4 regions of the Erwinia sp. PME.40.26/001 genome follow, and region 1 is predicted to be linked to each of the others. Evidence: predicted binding sites of a transcription regulator. Region 1 holds the regulator's gene; each other region holds the start of a gene.
What was found. Region 1 encodes CRP, which controls carbon source genes, mostly activating them, when cyclic AMP is high. Its sites were predicted from a motif close to ATGTGANNNNNNTCACAT; they were not measured.
Positions count from the first base shown of each region.

Region 2: azuC (stress response protein AzuC) is a predicted target of CRP. The motif match lies at 1,952-1,969, and genes of this name have one in related genera.
Region 3: psiE (phosphate-starvation-inducible protein PsiE) is a predicted target of CRP. The motif match lies at 1,946-1,963, and genes of this name have one in related genera.
Region 4: mlc (sugar metabolism global transcriptional regulator Mlc) is a predicted target of CRP. The motif match lies at 1,954-1,971, and genes of this name have one in related genera.

Region 1 covers NZ_JBVHNP010000003.1:48,972-52,728, forward strand. The annotation lists gene ACZ3HG_RS10775 (amidohydrolase) at 1-506, opposite strand, end outside; gene ACZ3HG_RS10780 (OsmC family protein) at 730-1,137, opposite strand; gene crp (cAMP-activated global transcriptional regulator CRP) at 1,505-2,137, shown strand; gene ACZ3HG_RS10790 (YccS/YhfK family putative transporter) at 2,195-3,757, shown strand, end outside.
Region 2 covers NZ_JBVHNP010000003.1:278,008-281,764, forward strand. The annotation lists gene pckA (phosphoenolpyruvate carboxykinase (ATP)) at 1-895, shown strand, start outside; gene ACZ3HG_RS11760 (cysteine hydrolase family protein) at 966-1,496, opposite strand; gene azuC (stress response protein AzuC) at 1,803-1,880, opposite strand; gene ACZ3HG_RS11770 (LysE family translocator) at 2,127-2,759, shown strand; gene ACZ3HG_RS11775 (helix-turn-helix transcriptional regulator) at 2,749-3,513, opposite strand; gene mntP (manganese efflux pump MntP) at 3,548-3,757, opposite strand, start outside.
Region 3 covers NZ_JBVHNP010000015.1:23,461-27,217, forward strand. The annotation lists gene ACZ3HG_RS22290 (YjbH domain-containing protein) at 1-1,876, shown strand, start outside; gene psiE (phosphate-starvation-inducible protein PsiE) at 2,023-2,439, shown strand; gene ubiC (chorismate lyase) at 2,545-3,078, shown strand; gene ubiA (4-hydroxybenzoate octaprenyltransferase) at 3,080-3,757, shown strand, end outside.
Region 4 covers NZ_JBVHNP010000001.1:444,322-448,078, reverse strand. The annotation lists gene bioD (dethiobiotin synthase) at 1-437, opposite strand, end outside; gene mlc (sugar metabolism global transcriptional regulator Mlc) at 560-1,777, opposite strand; gene ACZ3HG_RS02390 (LysR family transcriptional regulator) at 2,001-2,900, opposite strand; gene ACZ3HG_RS02385 (MFS transporter) at 3,004-3,757, shown strand, end outside.

The sequences.
Region 1 (3,757 bases):
GTCGGCAGGGTGGGAAACACGTGTAAACCATAGATCTGTGACACCCCCTCCAGCACGCCAAGCTTCACCAGCTCACTGGCCCCCCCCGGTGGCACCTCTTCCGCATGCTGAAAAATAAATCGTACCGTACCGGCGATCTGCGCCTGCTGCTGGCACAGCACCCAGGCGGCCCCCATCAGCATCGCCGTATGCGCATCATGCCCGCAGGCGTGCATCACACCGCGATGACGCGAGGTAAATGGCTCCTGGTTCAGCTCTTCAATGGGCAGAGCATCCATATCCGCCCGCAGGGCAATGCAGTCACCCCGGTGGGAACCTGAAAGCTCAGCCAGCACGCTGTTAGGGGTGGGTCGACTGATCGTCAGAGGACCAAACTTTTCCAGTTCAGCGGCAACATAATCAGCCGTACCCTGTTCATGAAAAGAGAGCTCCGGATGGGCATGAATGTGACGCCGCCATTGCAGCACGTTGGCGGAGACATCCTGAATTAGCGTCTTGGTATTCATCATCACTCCTTGATTGGGTTTTAACGGAATAACGACCAGCCTGAGTCTGCAGGCCTTCGTCTACTGCGCCGGGGAATATACTGCGGTTGCCCCGTCAGTCTGTGGCGTGAAATGCGTGTGGTGAGGGGGTGAGCATCATGTGCCGCTGTCGGGAAGGAGGAGGTGAAGAACATGACGCGATGGTGGCCACCTGCTCCATCGCGTTGTTATCAGAAAACCGGGGTCAGGCGAGGTCGATAACCTCATAGCTGTGGCTCATTTTGACGCCCTGCCCCAGCATAATGGCCACTGAACAGTATTTCTCTGCGGACAGGTCGACGGCGCGTGATACCGCTTTATCCCCCAGCGCTTTGCCGCTGACGATAAAATGCAGGTTGATATGGGTGAAGATGCGCGGGGCTTCTTCGCGACGTTCTGAGGTAAGCTTCACTTCGCAGTCAGCCACATCGTGACGGCCTTTTTGTAGAATAGAAACCACATCAATAGCGCTACAGCCTCCGGCGGCCATCAGCACCATCTCCATCGGGCTGGGCGCTTTGTCCCCGGAGTTTCCGTCCATCAGCACCTGGTGGCCCGATGAGGATTCTCCCAAAAATGTCAGACCTTCAATCCATTTAACACGTGCTTGCATAACAAAATCCTCGATTTCATTCAGTTACCGCAGAGTACGCTGTGCCAATAAAAACGGCAACGCTGCCTTTTTCCAACTATGCTGAAGCGAGACAACAGAAGACAGCCTTGTAAAGCTGTGCTACAAACAAAGCTGCAATATTTTACTGGCAAGACAATGCACGGTAAAACGGGACGACAGCACGAGCCATGCTCCTAACAGAGGCCCGTATATTTTCCTATGGGAACGCTTGAATATTTCAACGCCTGGCAGGGATTCATACCCTGATACCCTTAATTATTTCGTACGGCAGATCAGCGGCAATGCCCCTGTCTCCCGCAGAATAGAGGGTATATTTAGGCTCGATTACAACAGAGGATAACAGCGAATGGTTCTCGGCAAACCGCAAACAGACCCTACACTCGAATGGTTCCTGTCACATTGCCATATTCACAAATATCCATCCAAAAGCACGCTGATACATCAGGGTGAAAAGGCGGAAACCCTCTATTACATCGTTAAAGGTTCTGTAGCGGTGTTAATCAAGGATGAAGAAGGCAAAGAGATGATCCTCTCTTACCTCAACCAGGGCGACTTCATCGGCGAACTGGGCCTCTTTGAAGAAGGTCAGGAACGCAGTGCATGGGTACGTGCGAAAACAGCCTGTGAAGTGGCTGAAATCTCTTACAAAAAATTCCGTCAGCTGATTCAGGTGAATCCTGACATTCTGATGCGTCTCTCTGCACAGATGGCGAGTCGACTGCAGGTTACGTCAGAGAAAGTGGGTAATTTAGCTTTCCTGGATGTCACCGGACGCATTGCCCAAACGTTACTGAATCTGGCCAAACAGCCAGATGCCATGACGCACCCGGACGGCATGCAAATTAAAATCACCCGTCAGGAGATCGGCCAGATTGTCGGCTGCTCCCGTGAAACCGTAGGCCGTATTCTGAAAATGCTTGAAGATCAGAACCTGATCTCTGCACATGGTAAAACCATCGTTGTATACGGCACACGTTAACCGGCTCTGAACCCACGGCGCGACGCCCTGTCGCGCCGTTTTTATTTGGTGTGGCTCATGTGGCGGAGACTTATCTATCACCCGGAAGTTAACTATGCGCTCAGACAAACGCTGGTGCTGTGTTTACCCGTGGCGATCGGCTGGATGCTGGGCAACCTGCAAAACGGGCTGCTGTTCTCCTTAGTGCCCGCCTGCTGTAATAACGCCGGTCTGGATACCCCCCACAAACGCTTCTTTAAACGCCTCATCGTTGGCGGTTGTCTGTTCGCCTCCAGCAGCTTCCTGATCCAGTACGCCGGGTTAGAGGGCGTGCCGTTGCCCGTTATCCTGCTAGTCATGGCCTTAGTGCTGGGCGTCACGGGTGAGATTAGCCCCCTTCATGGCCGCCTGCTTCCGGCTTCGCTGATTGCCGCCATCTTTACCCTCAGCCTGGCGGGACGAATGCCTCTGTGGCAGCCCCCACTGTTATATATTCTGGGGACCGTCTGGTACGGAGCATTTAACTGGTTCTGGTTCTGGCTGTGGAAAGAGCAGCCGATGCGTGAAACCCTCAGCCTGCTGTACCGTGAACTGGCAGACTACTGTGAAGCAAAATACACCCTTCTGACCCGGCTCACCGATCCGCAGACCGCCCTGCCGCCGCTGCTGGCACGCCAGCAGAAAGCCGTCGACCTGATTAATACCTGCTATCAGCAGATGCATATGTTGTCCGCTAATCGGGACAACCACTATCAGCGTCTGACACGGGCATTCCAGGTGGCGCTCGATCTGCAGGAACATATTGCGGTCAGCCTGCATCAGCCGGAAGAAGTGCAAAAGCTGGTAGAAAAAAGCCATGCTGAAGCGGTCATCCGCTGGAACGCACAGACCATTGCCGCCAGGCTGCGGGTGCTGGCCGATGATATTCTCTATCATCGTTACCCTGAACGTTTCACCATGGATAAACCGCTTCAGGCGCTGGAGAAGATTGCCCGTCAGCATCCCGACAACCCGGTCGGCCACTTTTGTTATTACCACTTCAGCCGCATCGCACGCGTGCTGCGCACTCAGCGTCCGCTGTATCGCCGTGACCTGATGGCCGACCGCCAGCGTCGCCTGCCCCTGCTCCCGGCGCTAAAGAGCTACCTGTCGCTGAAATCCTCCGCCCTGCGCACTGCCGCACGCTACGCGGTGATGCTGACCTTTGCCAGTTCGCTGGCGCTGTTCTTCAATCTGCCGAAGCCTTACTGGATCCTGATGACGGTGATGTTTGTCAGTCTTAACGGCTACAGCGCCACCCGGGTGCGTATTCAGCACAGGGCGCTGGGCACGCTGGCCGGGCTGGTCATCGCAGCCGCTACCCTCGGGCTACACGCCCCGGAATCCTGGGTGTTGCTGATCATGCTGGTCATCACGCTGGTGAGCTACCTGTTTATCCGGAAATTCTATGGCTGGGCCACAGTGGGGTTCACCGTCACGGCGGTGTATTCATTACAGCTGTTAGCCCTGAACGGCGCGCAGTTCCTGCTGCCAAGACTGATGGACACGCTGATGGGCTGCCTGATCGCCTTTGGCGGCATGATCTGGCTGTGGCCTCAGTGGCAGAGTGGGTTACTGCGGCAGAATGCGCACGATGCGCTG
Region 2 (3,757 bases), 230 kb from region 1:
TGTTGCGCTGTTCTTCGGCCTGTCCGGTACCGGTAAAACCACGCTGTCCACAGACCCGCTGCGCGAGCTGATCGGTGACGACGAACACGGCTGGGACGCGGAGGGCGTCTTCAACTTTGAAGGCGGTTGCTATGCCAAAACCATCAATCTGAGTGAAGCCGCAGAGCCGGAAATTTACCGCGCCATCCGCCGCAACGCGCTGCTGGAAAACGTGATGGTGAAGGCCGATGGCAGCATCGACTTCGCTGATGGCAGCAAAACGGAAAACACCCGGGTCTCCTACCCGCTGGATCATATTGAGAATATCGTCCGCCCGGTGTCCGCTGCAGGCCATCCGTCGAAAGTGATTTTCCTCGCGGCGGATGGCTTTGGCGTGCTGCCGCCGGTTTCGCGCCTGACCCGTGAACAGATGCAGTACCACTTCCTGTCCGGATTTACCTCTAAACTCGCCGGCACCGAACGCGGCATCACCCAGCCGACACCGACCTTTTCTGCCTGCTACGGGGCCGCCTTTTTAATGCTGCCACCGACCCGTTATGCCAGCGTGCTGGCGGAAAAAATGGCAGAAACGCAGGCAGAAGCCTGGCTGGTCAACACCGGATGGAATGGTAAAGGGGAGCGCCTGTCGCTGAAGGATACCCGCAATATTATCAACGCTATCCTTAACGGGACGATTGCGCAGAATGATACCCGGCTGCCGATCTTTGAGCTGATGATCCCGGCTCAGGTTCCGGGGGTGGCGGATGCCCTGCTTGACCCGCGCAATGGCTGGGAAAGCGCAGAACAGTGGCAGCAGGCGGCCGAAAAATTAGCCCGCTTATTTATCGACAACTTTGCCCAGTACACCCGCACAGAAGACGGCGCGCGTATCGCTCAGGCCGGACCAACCCTCTGATCCTCCCTCAGGCGGAATAAGGCCTTACCGGCCTTATTCCGTTTATCCTGCTGAATGCTGTCCGACTCCGTTACACAAAGCGCACATCCGCCGTGTTGACCAGACGGACAAACGGCCCCGCCAGCGTTGCATTATGATGGGCAATTATCTGCGCGGCGGTGAGCACGGCACTGTCCTGGGTGCTGTGGGCATCGCTCACCAGCTCCACGTCAAACCCCAGATCCGCCGCCGCCCGACAGGTGGTGTCAACGCAGTATTCTGTTTTCATTCCGGCGATCACCAGCCGCTTCACGTCAGACGCCTGCAGCCATGCCAGCAGCGGCGTACCGGCAAAACAGCTGGGCCGCGCTTTGTTAAAACAGCGGTCCGTCTCCGCCCGCGGCAGTTCCGCAGCCAGCTGCCACGCCATGCTGTCAGCGGCGATCGGCGATCCCGCCGGGCCGGTGTGTTGGGCAAAAAAGACCGGCACCTGCTGCAAACGGGCAGTGACAATCAGATGGGAAACGTTCGCCAGTAAACCGGCTTTATCATGAGGCTCCTGCGGACCGTGCAGTAAGCCTGCCTGCATATCAATGATTAATAACGCGGAGGCGTCAGACATGTTATTTCTCCTTTATCGATGCGGGTAAACACCGGTGACGACGGAGAAATAAGCGACCCCGTCGGAAACCGGCGGGTGGGGGAAGGTGTGCTAACTACTCAGACACGCAAACTCGCCACACGCCGCCATAAGCGGTGGTGGTGGTGGTTGGGGTGGTAAGACACAGCTGAGTCGGTTGCATAGAGGACAGATTCGCGCAGACGCGACGGTTATGCAATAGCTTTCTCATGGGATAATCGAAACGGGTGATAACCATCGGTCGATCCCTGACCGACGCATTATCGAGGGTTTTCGGTGCAGCCAGGCTTAAAGAACAGCGCCTGGCGGTACGTGTTTAAAGGTGTCGACATAAACCCGGAACACGTATTTAAAGAATTTTTTCATGATGGCCTGTATGCCGCTTTATTGAATATTGCTAGAAAATTATACATGCAGCCCATTTTTCAGGCAATATTTTATGAGCCAGATCACATAATCACCCTCAGTATGCCGATAAAAAGATAAACCAGAGCTAAACGGCCTCGCCGCACGGGAGGCGTCCCTACCCCTGCCGCAGGCGCAATATTTTCCAATATTTCCGCTCATGCCCTGAGCATAATGGGCTTCACTTTCCTCACTGACCGGACGCCAATGCCCTTTTCAAATGGTTTTCTTCTCAGCCTTTCCCTGTGCCTGGATATCGGCATCGCCAATATTGCGATGATCACCCTGGCGATGCAGCGCGGTTATTTTCACGGCTTTTGGCTGGGGATCGGCACCTGCGTGGGCGATCTGATCTACGCCATCCTCGCCATGGCGGGGATGGCGGTGCTGTTGCAGTTCACTGCGGTGCGCTGGGTGCTGTGGATCGGGGGGTCGCTCATCCTGCTGTGGTTTGCATGGAAAATGGTGCAGAACGCCCTGCGCCCGACGGCGGACCTTAGCGCCGGGGACATCGGCCAGGCACTCAGTATTCGTCAGAACTTTTTTCGCGGTATTTTCCTCGCCATGTCATCGCCCACGGCGATCCTGTGGTTTGCCGCGGTCGGCGGTGCCCTGATTTCGCGGATGAGCAGCAGCGGCACAGCGGCGTCAGGATGGTTCCTCAGCGGATTTTTCCTCGCGGGCGTGACCTGGACGGCGGTGCTGTGTGCGATGGGGAGTGTTGGCGGACGCATGCTCGGGGCGAAGATGCTGCGCTGGTCGTATATCGCGTCGGCGGTGATTTTCTGCTATTTCGCCGGTTACGTGATCCTCTCCGGCTACCGTGAATTTATCGGCTGAGCCTGCGCAGATAGTGATGGGGGGTGATCCCCATCATTCTGCGAAAGCTGTTAATAAAGTGGCTCTGGTCGTAAAAGCCCAGCCGGTGCGCCACATCCAGGGCGCTGTGGTGGTCACGCAGCAGATTACGCGCTGCCAGCAGGCGCAGCTGCATATGATATTGCAGCGGGGCAATGCCCGTCTGCTGACGAAACTGCCGCACGAAATGATATTTGCTCAGTCCGGCAGCGGCAGACAGTTCGTCCAGCGTCAGCTTTATGGTCAGATTATCGCGCATGCACTCCAGCGCCCGCCCCACGGGAAGCGTGGCAGGCGCAGGGGACGCGCCGCGCCGGTGTTGCAATAGCTGGCTGGTCAGCCACAGCAGGTTTTGCTCCTGCTCTTCATCACCTGACTGCACATAGCCGCAGATGGCGGCAAACAGCGTGGGATCGCGCAGTACCCCTTCATACAGGATCGGCGGAGATCGATCGGCAAGATCGGCAAATACCTGACGCGGCAGATGAATACTGTAAAACTCCACCGGATCGGCACCAAACTTCGAAGACTGCAGCGTTTCAGGGTTGTAAATGGTGATGTCGCCTGCGTGGACGAACAGGGTTTGCCGGTGCAGGCTGAGGGTTTCAATGCCGCTGAGGTTGGCACTGATGACATATTCTTCGTGGGTGTGCAGCGGGAACGCCGCATGGCTGGCGGTGAGGTGTGAACATTCAATCTGATTGCGGCTGTTCCAGTCGACTATCGATAACGCCATATCCACTCCGCCCCTGACAGGCCGGAGAGTGCATTCACCGGCCCAGATGTTCCGCTAAAATACTACAGCCAATACCAATGAGCACTACGCCGCCGAATATTTCTGCCCATTTTCCCATCACCGGGCCCAGGAAACGGCCCAGCAGGATACCGGCCGAAGCCATTATCATGGTGGACGCGCCAATCGCCAGCGCGGTGGTAACGATGTTCACCTGCAGAAATGCCAGACCCACGCCAACGGCCAG
Region 3 (3,757 bases), on a different contig from region 1:
GCTGTTCCCGTGGCTGGAGGCCACCATCCGCTACACCGACGTCAAAACCCGGGAATACAGCGCCGTATCCAGCTTCTCTGGCGATCAGACCTACAAAGATAAAGCGTTCGACCTCAAGTTGCGCCTGTGGGAAGAGGGCTTCTGGCTGCCGGAAGTGTCCGTAGGGTCGCGTGACCTCGGCGGTACTGGCCTGTTTGACAGTGAATATCTGGTGGCCACCAAGGCCTGGGGGCCGTTTGACTTCACCCTCGGCATGGGCTGGGGCTACATCGGTAACAGCGGCACCGTCAAGAACCCGTTCTGTTCTGCCAGCGAAAAATACTGCTACCGTGCAGAGGGCAGCGGCACTGCCGGGTCGGTGAGCGGTGGCGATATGTTTAAAGGACCAACGGCTATTTTCGGCGGCATTGAGTATCAGACGCCGTGGCAGCCGCTGCGCCTCAAGATGGAGTATGAAGGCAACGATTATAAAGATGACTTTGCCGGGCGTCTGGAGCAGAAAAGCAAGTTCAACGTTGGGGCAATCTACCGGATTACTGACTGGGCAGATGTGAACGTCAGCTATGAGCGTGGCAACACCTTTATGGCCGGTTTCACCCTGCGCACTAACTTTAACGATCTGCACCAGAATCAGCGGGATACGCCGAAGCCGGAATACAATCCGCAGCCGCAGGACCGCTTCCTTGAGCCCACGCTGACTGCCAACCAACTGACCGACCTGAAGTACAACGCCGGTCTGAATGCGCCGAATATTCAGGTGGACGGCAGCACGATGACCGTCACCGGGGAGCAGTATAAATACCGTGATACGCAGCGCGGCGTCGACCGCGCCAACGTCATTCTTGCCAACCACCTGCCGGAAGGCGTGGATACGCTGCGCGTGACGCAAACGCGCAGCCACATGCCACAGGTCACCACGGAAACCAACGTGGGCAGCCTGCAACGCCAGCTGGCGGGATATCCGCTGGGACGGGAAGAGACGCTTCAGCAGCAGCGAGTTGACCCGCGCGATCCGGGACATACCGAGCAGGGCTTCCGTATCGACGGCGACCGTCTGAGCTACAGCCTGTCACCGGTGCTCAACCAGTCAGTCGGTGGGCCGGAAAGCTTCTACCTTTACCAGGTGGGCGTAATGGCGAACGCCAGCTTCTGGCTGACGGACCACTTGCTGCTGGACGGCAGCCTGTTTGGCAACCTGGCCAACAACTACGACAAGTTTAATTACAACGGTGCACCGGCGGACTCCTCCCTGCCACGGGTGCGTACCCATATTCGCGACTACGTTGAAAATAACGTCTATGTGAATAACCTGCAGGCCAACTACATGCATGAGCTCGGCAACGGGTTCTACGGACAGGTGTACGGCGGCTATCTGGAAACCATGTACGGCGGGGCCGGGGGCGAAGTGCTTTATCGTCCGCTGGATGCCAGCTGGGCCGTGGGGGTCGACGCCAACTATGTCAAACAGCGTGACTGGGACAACATGATGAAGTTCACCGACTACAGCGCCAAGGTGGGCAACATTACTGGTTACTGGCAGCCGTGGTTTATGCGTAACGTGCTGGTGAAAGCCAGCGTCGGGCAGTACCTGGCGGAAGATAAAGGCGTGACGGTGGATATTTCGAAGCGCTTCGACAGCGGTATTACCGTCGGGGCTTACGCCACCAAAACCAACGTTTCTGCGGAAGAGTACGGCGAGGGTGACTTCACCAAAGGCTTCTATATCTCCGTGCCAATGGATGTCTTCAGCGTGTCACCAACCCGCGGTCGTGCGCAGGTGAACTGGACTCCGCTGACGCGTGATGGCGGTCAGATGCTGGGTCGTAAGTACCAGCTGTACGATATGACCACCGACCGCGACGCGAATTACCGTTAAATCCCGACGTTACGGCGGGGCGATCTTTTTTCCCGGTCGCCCCGTCATGCGGTGAGCCTCATCGAAATGTTGTGATCTGCATCACACTCAAGCATATTGTTATCCGTCGGCATTCCCGACGGATAACAGTGACTTTGAGGTGTATCATGACGTCCCAGGAACGTAACACGCCCGCCACCCGGCTGGCCTTTGCCCTGCAAATGGTTTTAAACACCGGCCTGATTGTGCTGGCCTGCATTCTGATCATCTTTCTTGGCAAAGAGACCATCCATCTGGGTAACGTGCTGCTGAATACCGGCGAGCAGACGTCGTCTTATCTGCTGATCGAAGGTATCGTGATTTACTTCCTCTACTTTGAGTTTATCGCGCTGATCATTAAGTATTTCCAGTCTGGCTACCATTTCCCGCTGCGCTACTTTGTCTATATCGGCATTACGGCGATTATTCGCCTGATCATCGTCGATCATAAAAACCCCTTTGATACCCTGGCTTATGCCATCGCCATCCTGATCCTGGTGATCACCCTGTGGCTGGCAAACAGTAACCGCCTGAAGCGCGAATAAGACTGTAAACGCGCCATAAATTCACGGCTATTTGCCCGGCTTTGATAGGTTTGCCGCCAGGGTCTGCGTTACACTGACGCATCGAAGATTTTGCGGAGAAGTGTTATGGCTGAGAACGCGCTGTCGCAATTGCGCGCGATCAACTGGCTGCCGGATTCATCCCCTCTGTTAACGGCCCCCCTGCTTGACTGGCTGATGGAAGTCGATTCCATGACGCGTCGCTTTGAGCGTCACTGCCAGGCGGTGACGGTGAACCTGCTGCGTGAGGGATTTATCAGTGCGCAGGAAGCGGCAGAGGATAAAGATATCGTGCTGCTGCCTGCCGAGCCGCGTTACTGGCTGCGGGAAATTGAACTCTGCGGCGACGGCGTCCCCTGGCTGGTCGCCCGCACGCTGGTGCCGGAATCCACCCTCAACGGCCCCGAACAGAAGCTGCAACAGCTGGGCACGGTACCGCTGGGCCGCTATCTTTTTGCCTCTTCAACGCTGACGCGTGACTTTATTGATGTTGGCCACAGCGACACGCTGTGGGGCCGGCGTTCGCGTCTGCGTCTGTCAGGCAAGCCACTGTTACTGACCGAACTGTTTTTACCTGCCTCCCCGCTCTATGCCAGCGTGGCGGCAGAAGGGGGAGCATAGCGTGGAGAAAAGCGTGCCAATGAGTAAGGTGGCGGCCTACAGCCGTCTGATGCGTATTGATAAACCGATTGGTTCACTGTTGCTGCTGTGGCCCACGCTGTGGGCGCTGTGGCTGGCAGGAAGGCAGGCACCACCGCTTAACGTGCTGCTGGTATTTGTGCTGGGCGTGTTTTTCATGCGTGCGGCGGGCTGCGTGGTGAATGATTTTGCTGACCGAAAAATTGATGGCTTTGTAAAGCGCACCCGTGAGCGCCCGCTACCCAGTGGCGCGGTGACCCCGCGTGAAGCCAAACTGCTGTTTGCCGGCCTGGTGCTGATCTCCTTTGCGCTGGTGCTGACCATGAATAGCATGACCATCTGGCTGTCGCTGGGCGGCCTGGGGCTGGCCTGGCTGTATCCGTTTATGAAACGCTACACTCATCTGCCGCAGGTGGTTCTGGGTGCGGCCTTTGGCTGGGCGATCCCGATGGGCTGGGCGGCGGTCAGCGAGAGCGTACCGCTGACCTGCTGGCTGCTGTTTCTGGCCAATATCTGCTGGACGGTGGCCTACGACACCCAGTATGCAATGGTTGATCGTGATGACGACCTGAAGATTGGGGTGAAATCCACCGCCATTCTTTTTGGTCGTTACGATAAGCTGATTATTGGCCTGCTTCAGCTGGCCACGCTGTGCCTGATG
Region 4 (3,757 bases), on a different contig from region 1:
CCCAGTTTAATGCCGACCACCAGCACCACGGGCAGCTGTTCCTGAACCGCCCAGTCAGACAGCGGACGCAGATCGTTCATCAGACTGCGCCAGCCGCCGGTCCCCTCCACCACAATATAGTCAGCCTGATCGTTCAGGGCATGCAGCCCGTGGCTTAAGGTTGCGTAACTGATCGGGGTTGCGCTGGTACTGATCTCATCGTCGAGCAGGGTGATGGGATTAATCGCCTGATACGGCAACTGTACGGATGAAGAACCCTGAAGAACCAGGGCATCCTTATTGCGTGGTCCTTCTTCCGTTTGCTGGCTGCTTTTAGCAACCGGTTTGTAGCCTACGGCGCGTTTATTGTTTGTCGCCAGCTTTTGTAACAACGCGCGCGATACCACCGTTTTTCCTACTTCAGTATCGGTTCCAGTGACAAATAAACGTTTCAACATGGGATGACTCCGACAGGCACAGCCTGGCCTCATTAATAATTTTCATACTCGGTAAATGAGCGAAAATTGTAGGGGAGTGCCGCCGGTCGGAGATTGCGTTAGCGCAATGTTTAGTGAATTTATCAGCCTTGTAGCAGTTTGATTAACAATGACCCGTTATAGAGCGCATCTTTGACCAGCGCTGCCCCCGGCATCGTGCCCAGATTAATAAAGGCGGTGGGTTCCACGCTGACAGCTTTACTGTAGCTGGGTAAGGCCTGTTGACGAATACAGGTCACTATTGCCGGGTAAAGGATGCTCTGCGCCCGGTTAAGCGGCGATCCGATGAGAATTTTCTGCGGATGGAACAGGTTGACCATCACCGCCACAATGCGCCCCACGCTGTTACCCACGCCGGAAATGATGTCACAGGCAAGCTGATCCCCGGCCAGCGCGGCATCACAGAGGGCATCAATGGTTAACGACTGATTATGCAGCGTGGAACTCATGGAGGCCTGCATCCGCTGCGCGGCCAGCTCCAGCATGCTGTCCGTGCTGGCTACTGTTTCCAGGCAACCGTGATTGCCGCAGTAGCAGCGTTTGCCCCACGGATCGACCTGGGTATGGCCGATCTCCACCAGCGTGCTGCTGCCGCCGTGCAGCAAGCGCCCCCCGGTGATCACCCCCGCGCCCACATTATGGTCAATCACCACCTGGAGGACATCGCGGGCATCCCGCGAGGCCCCAAACAGCGACTCGGCCATCGTCCAGGCGCAGATATCATGCTGAATATAGACCGGCAGACCGGTGTGGCTGGCCAGCGACGGGCCAAGCGGCATATCGTCCACGTCATAATAGGGCATCCGGTGCACAATCCCGGTCTGGCTGTTCATAATGCCCGGCAACGTGATAGCAATGGCGGTCAGGCGTTCCAGCTTGTGCTGGTGATGGATAAAGAACTGGTCGATCTGCTGGATGATGCGGGCCAGCAGCGGCAGTGCGTCTTGCGCCGGCAGAGCAAACTGCTGCTCCACCACCATTTTACTGCTGAGGTCACGCAGGGCGAGTGTGATATCGCCAGCGCCGATGCGCACGGAAAGGAAATGCCAGGCCTGGGTGTCCAGCAGCAGTCCGACGGCCGGGCGGCCACGGCTTCCGGGCTCCTGAAACTCTGTCTCCTGCACCAGGTGGGCTTCCAGCATCTCCCGCACGATTTTGGTGATACTGGCCGGAGCCAGCTGCGCTTTTTTTGACAGCTCAATACGCGAGATAGGGCCAAACCGATCAATCAGTCTGTACACCGCTCCGGCATTAGTCTGTTTAATCTGGTCAATATGGCCAGGCTGACTGTCCGCAATCACACCCTACTCCCGCTTATTACCGTCAAAACAGCGTTTGTCGCTTTTCTGAACCAACCGACAGTCGTCAGAAACTGACGATGATGGCCGACCGATCGGCTCTTATTTTCGCGCTTCAAAATAAAGCATCCGGCTCATGGTGAAACACTTATCAGATGGCGTCAAATATTTGATTCGATATGTGATTTGCCGCACATAAACCACCTTCACCTGCTCATGTTTTCCGCTATTTATGCTGCGGTAACGGCAGCAGGAGTTTCATCATGGAGGCGACCACCGCTGGCATCTCCCGCTGCCGGGACCACACCAGCCACACTTCCGATTGCGCATCTTGCTCGGTCAGGGGTATCCACACCACGTCACTCAGCCGCACGCGGCGAAACGAAGCGGGAAGAATAGAGACGCCGAGTCCGGTAGACACCAGGCCAATAATGGTCATCGCTTCGCCCACTTCCTGAGCAATGTCGGGCTGGATTTGGTAACGCCCCAGCAGGTCGAGAATTTCGCCATACAGCGCGGTCCCCACCTGCGGGTCAAAAAAGACAAACGGTTCCTGCGCCAGCTCGCTCAGTGCAATACGCGGCCTGCCGGCCAGACGGTGGGCGCGGTGAACCAGCGCGAACATCGGCTCGCGCAGCAGCAGCTGATGATCGAGGCTTTCCGGCAGCAGCGTGTTGCGCATAACGCCCAGGTCAAGGCGTCCTTCGCTGAGCGGGGCCAACTGCTGGCGGGTGTTGATCTCCTGCATCTGGATATGCACCGCAGGGAAGCGCTGGCGAAAGGTGAATAACGCATCGGAGACCACGGTAATAAAGGGGGCCGAGGAGGTGAAACCAATACGCAGCTCCCCTTCATCTCCGCGATGCAGCCGGGAGGCTTTATCGGCGGCCTGTTCGACCTGCTGCAGGATCTGACGGGCATCCTGCAGAAACTGCTTCCCGGCGGCCGTCAGCTGCACGCTGCGGTTGGTTCGGGCCAGCAGGCGAGCGCCAGTTTCCTTTTCCAGAATCTGGATTTGCTGACTGAGCGGAGGCTGCGAAATATTCAGCCGCTGGGCAGCCCGGCCGAAATGCAGTTCTTCCGCCACGGCGACAAAATAGCGCAGATGGCGCAGCTCTATATTCATAGGTTTAACATATCATTCGAGATTATTAATATATTAGACATCATAATCTCAGTTTCTTACCCTTTACAACGTCATCCCCCCATGAACTTGCTAAGGAACCGTTGTGAACCGCTCATCGCCTGCCGTCAGACCGCCCGCTTCTGCTGACCGGGCCACTCCCGCCCTCTCCGGCCAGCCAGCCGCGGATAAGAATATTTTGATAAAACGCGGAACCCCTCAGTTTATGCGCGTCACGCTGGCGCTGTTCTCCGCCGGTCTGGCGACCTTCGCCCTGCTTTACTGTGTACAGCCGATCCTTCCCGTGCTGTCGCAGGAGTTTGGCGTCTCCCCGGCGGCCAGCAGTATTTCCCTGTCGGTTTCTACGGGGATGCTGGCACTGGGCCTGCTGATCACCGGCCCGTTATCCGATGCGGTCGGACGTAAGTCGGTGATGGTCACCGCCCTGATGCTGGCGGCGATTTTCACCCTGCTTTCTGCCACCATGACCAGCTGGCACGGCATACTGATGATACGCGCGCTGATCGGACTCTCCCTAAGCGGCGTGGCCGCTGTGGGCATGACCTATCTGAGCGAAGAAATCCACCCAAGCGTGGTGGCGTTTTCCATGGGCCTGTACATCAGCGGGAACTCCATTGGCGGCATGAGCGGTCGATTACTCAGCGGGGTGATCACCGATTTTACCAGCTGGCGGGTGGCTGTGATGGCGATCGGCTGCTGCGCGCTGGCCTCCGCACTGATGTTCTGGAAAATCCTGCCGCCCTCCCGCCATTTTCGCGCGGCCTCGCTCAGGCCCCGCAGCCTGCTGATCAACTTTCGCCTGCACTGGCGTGACAGCGGATTACCGCTGCTGTTTGCCG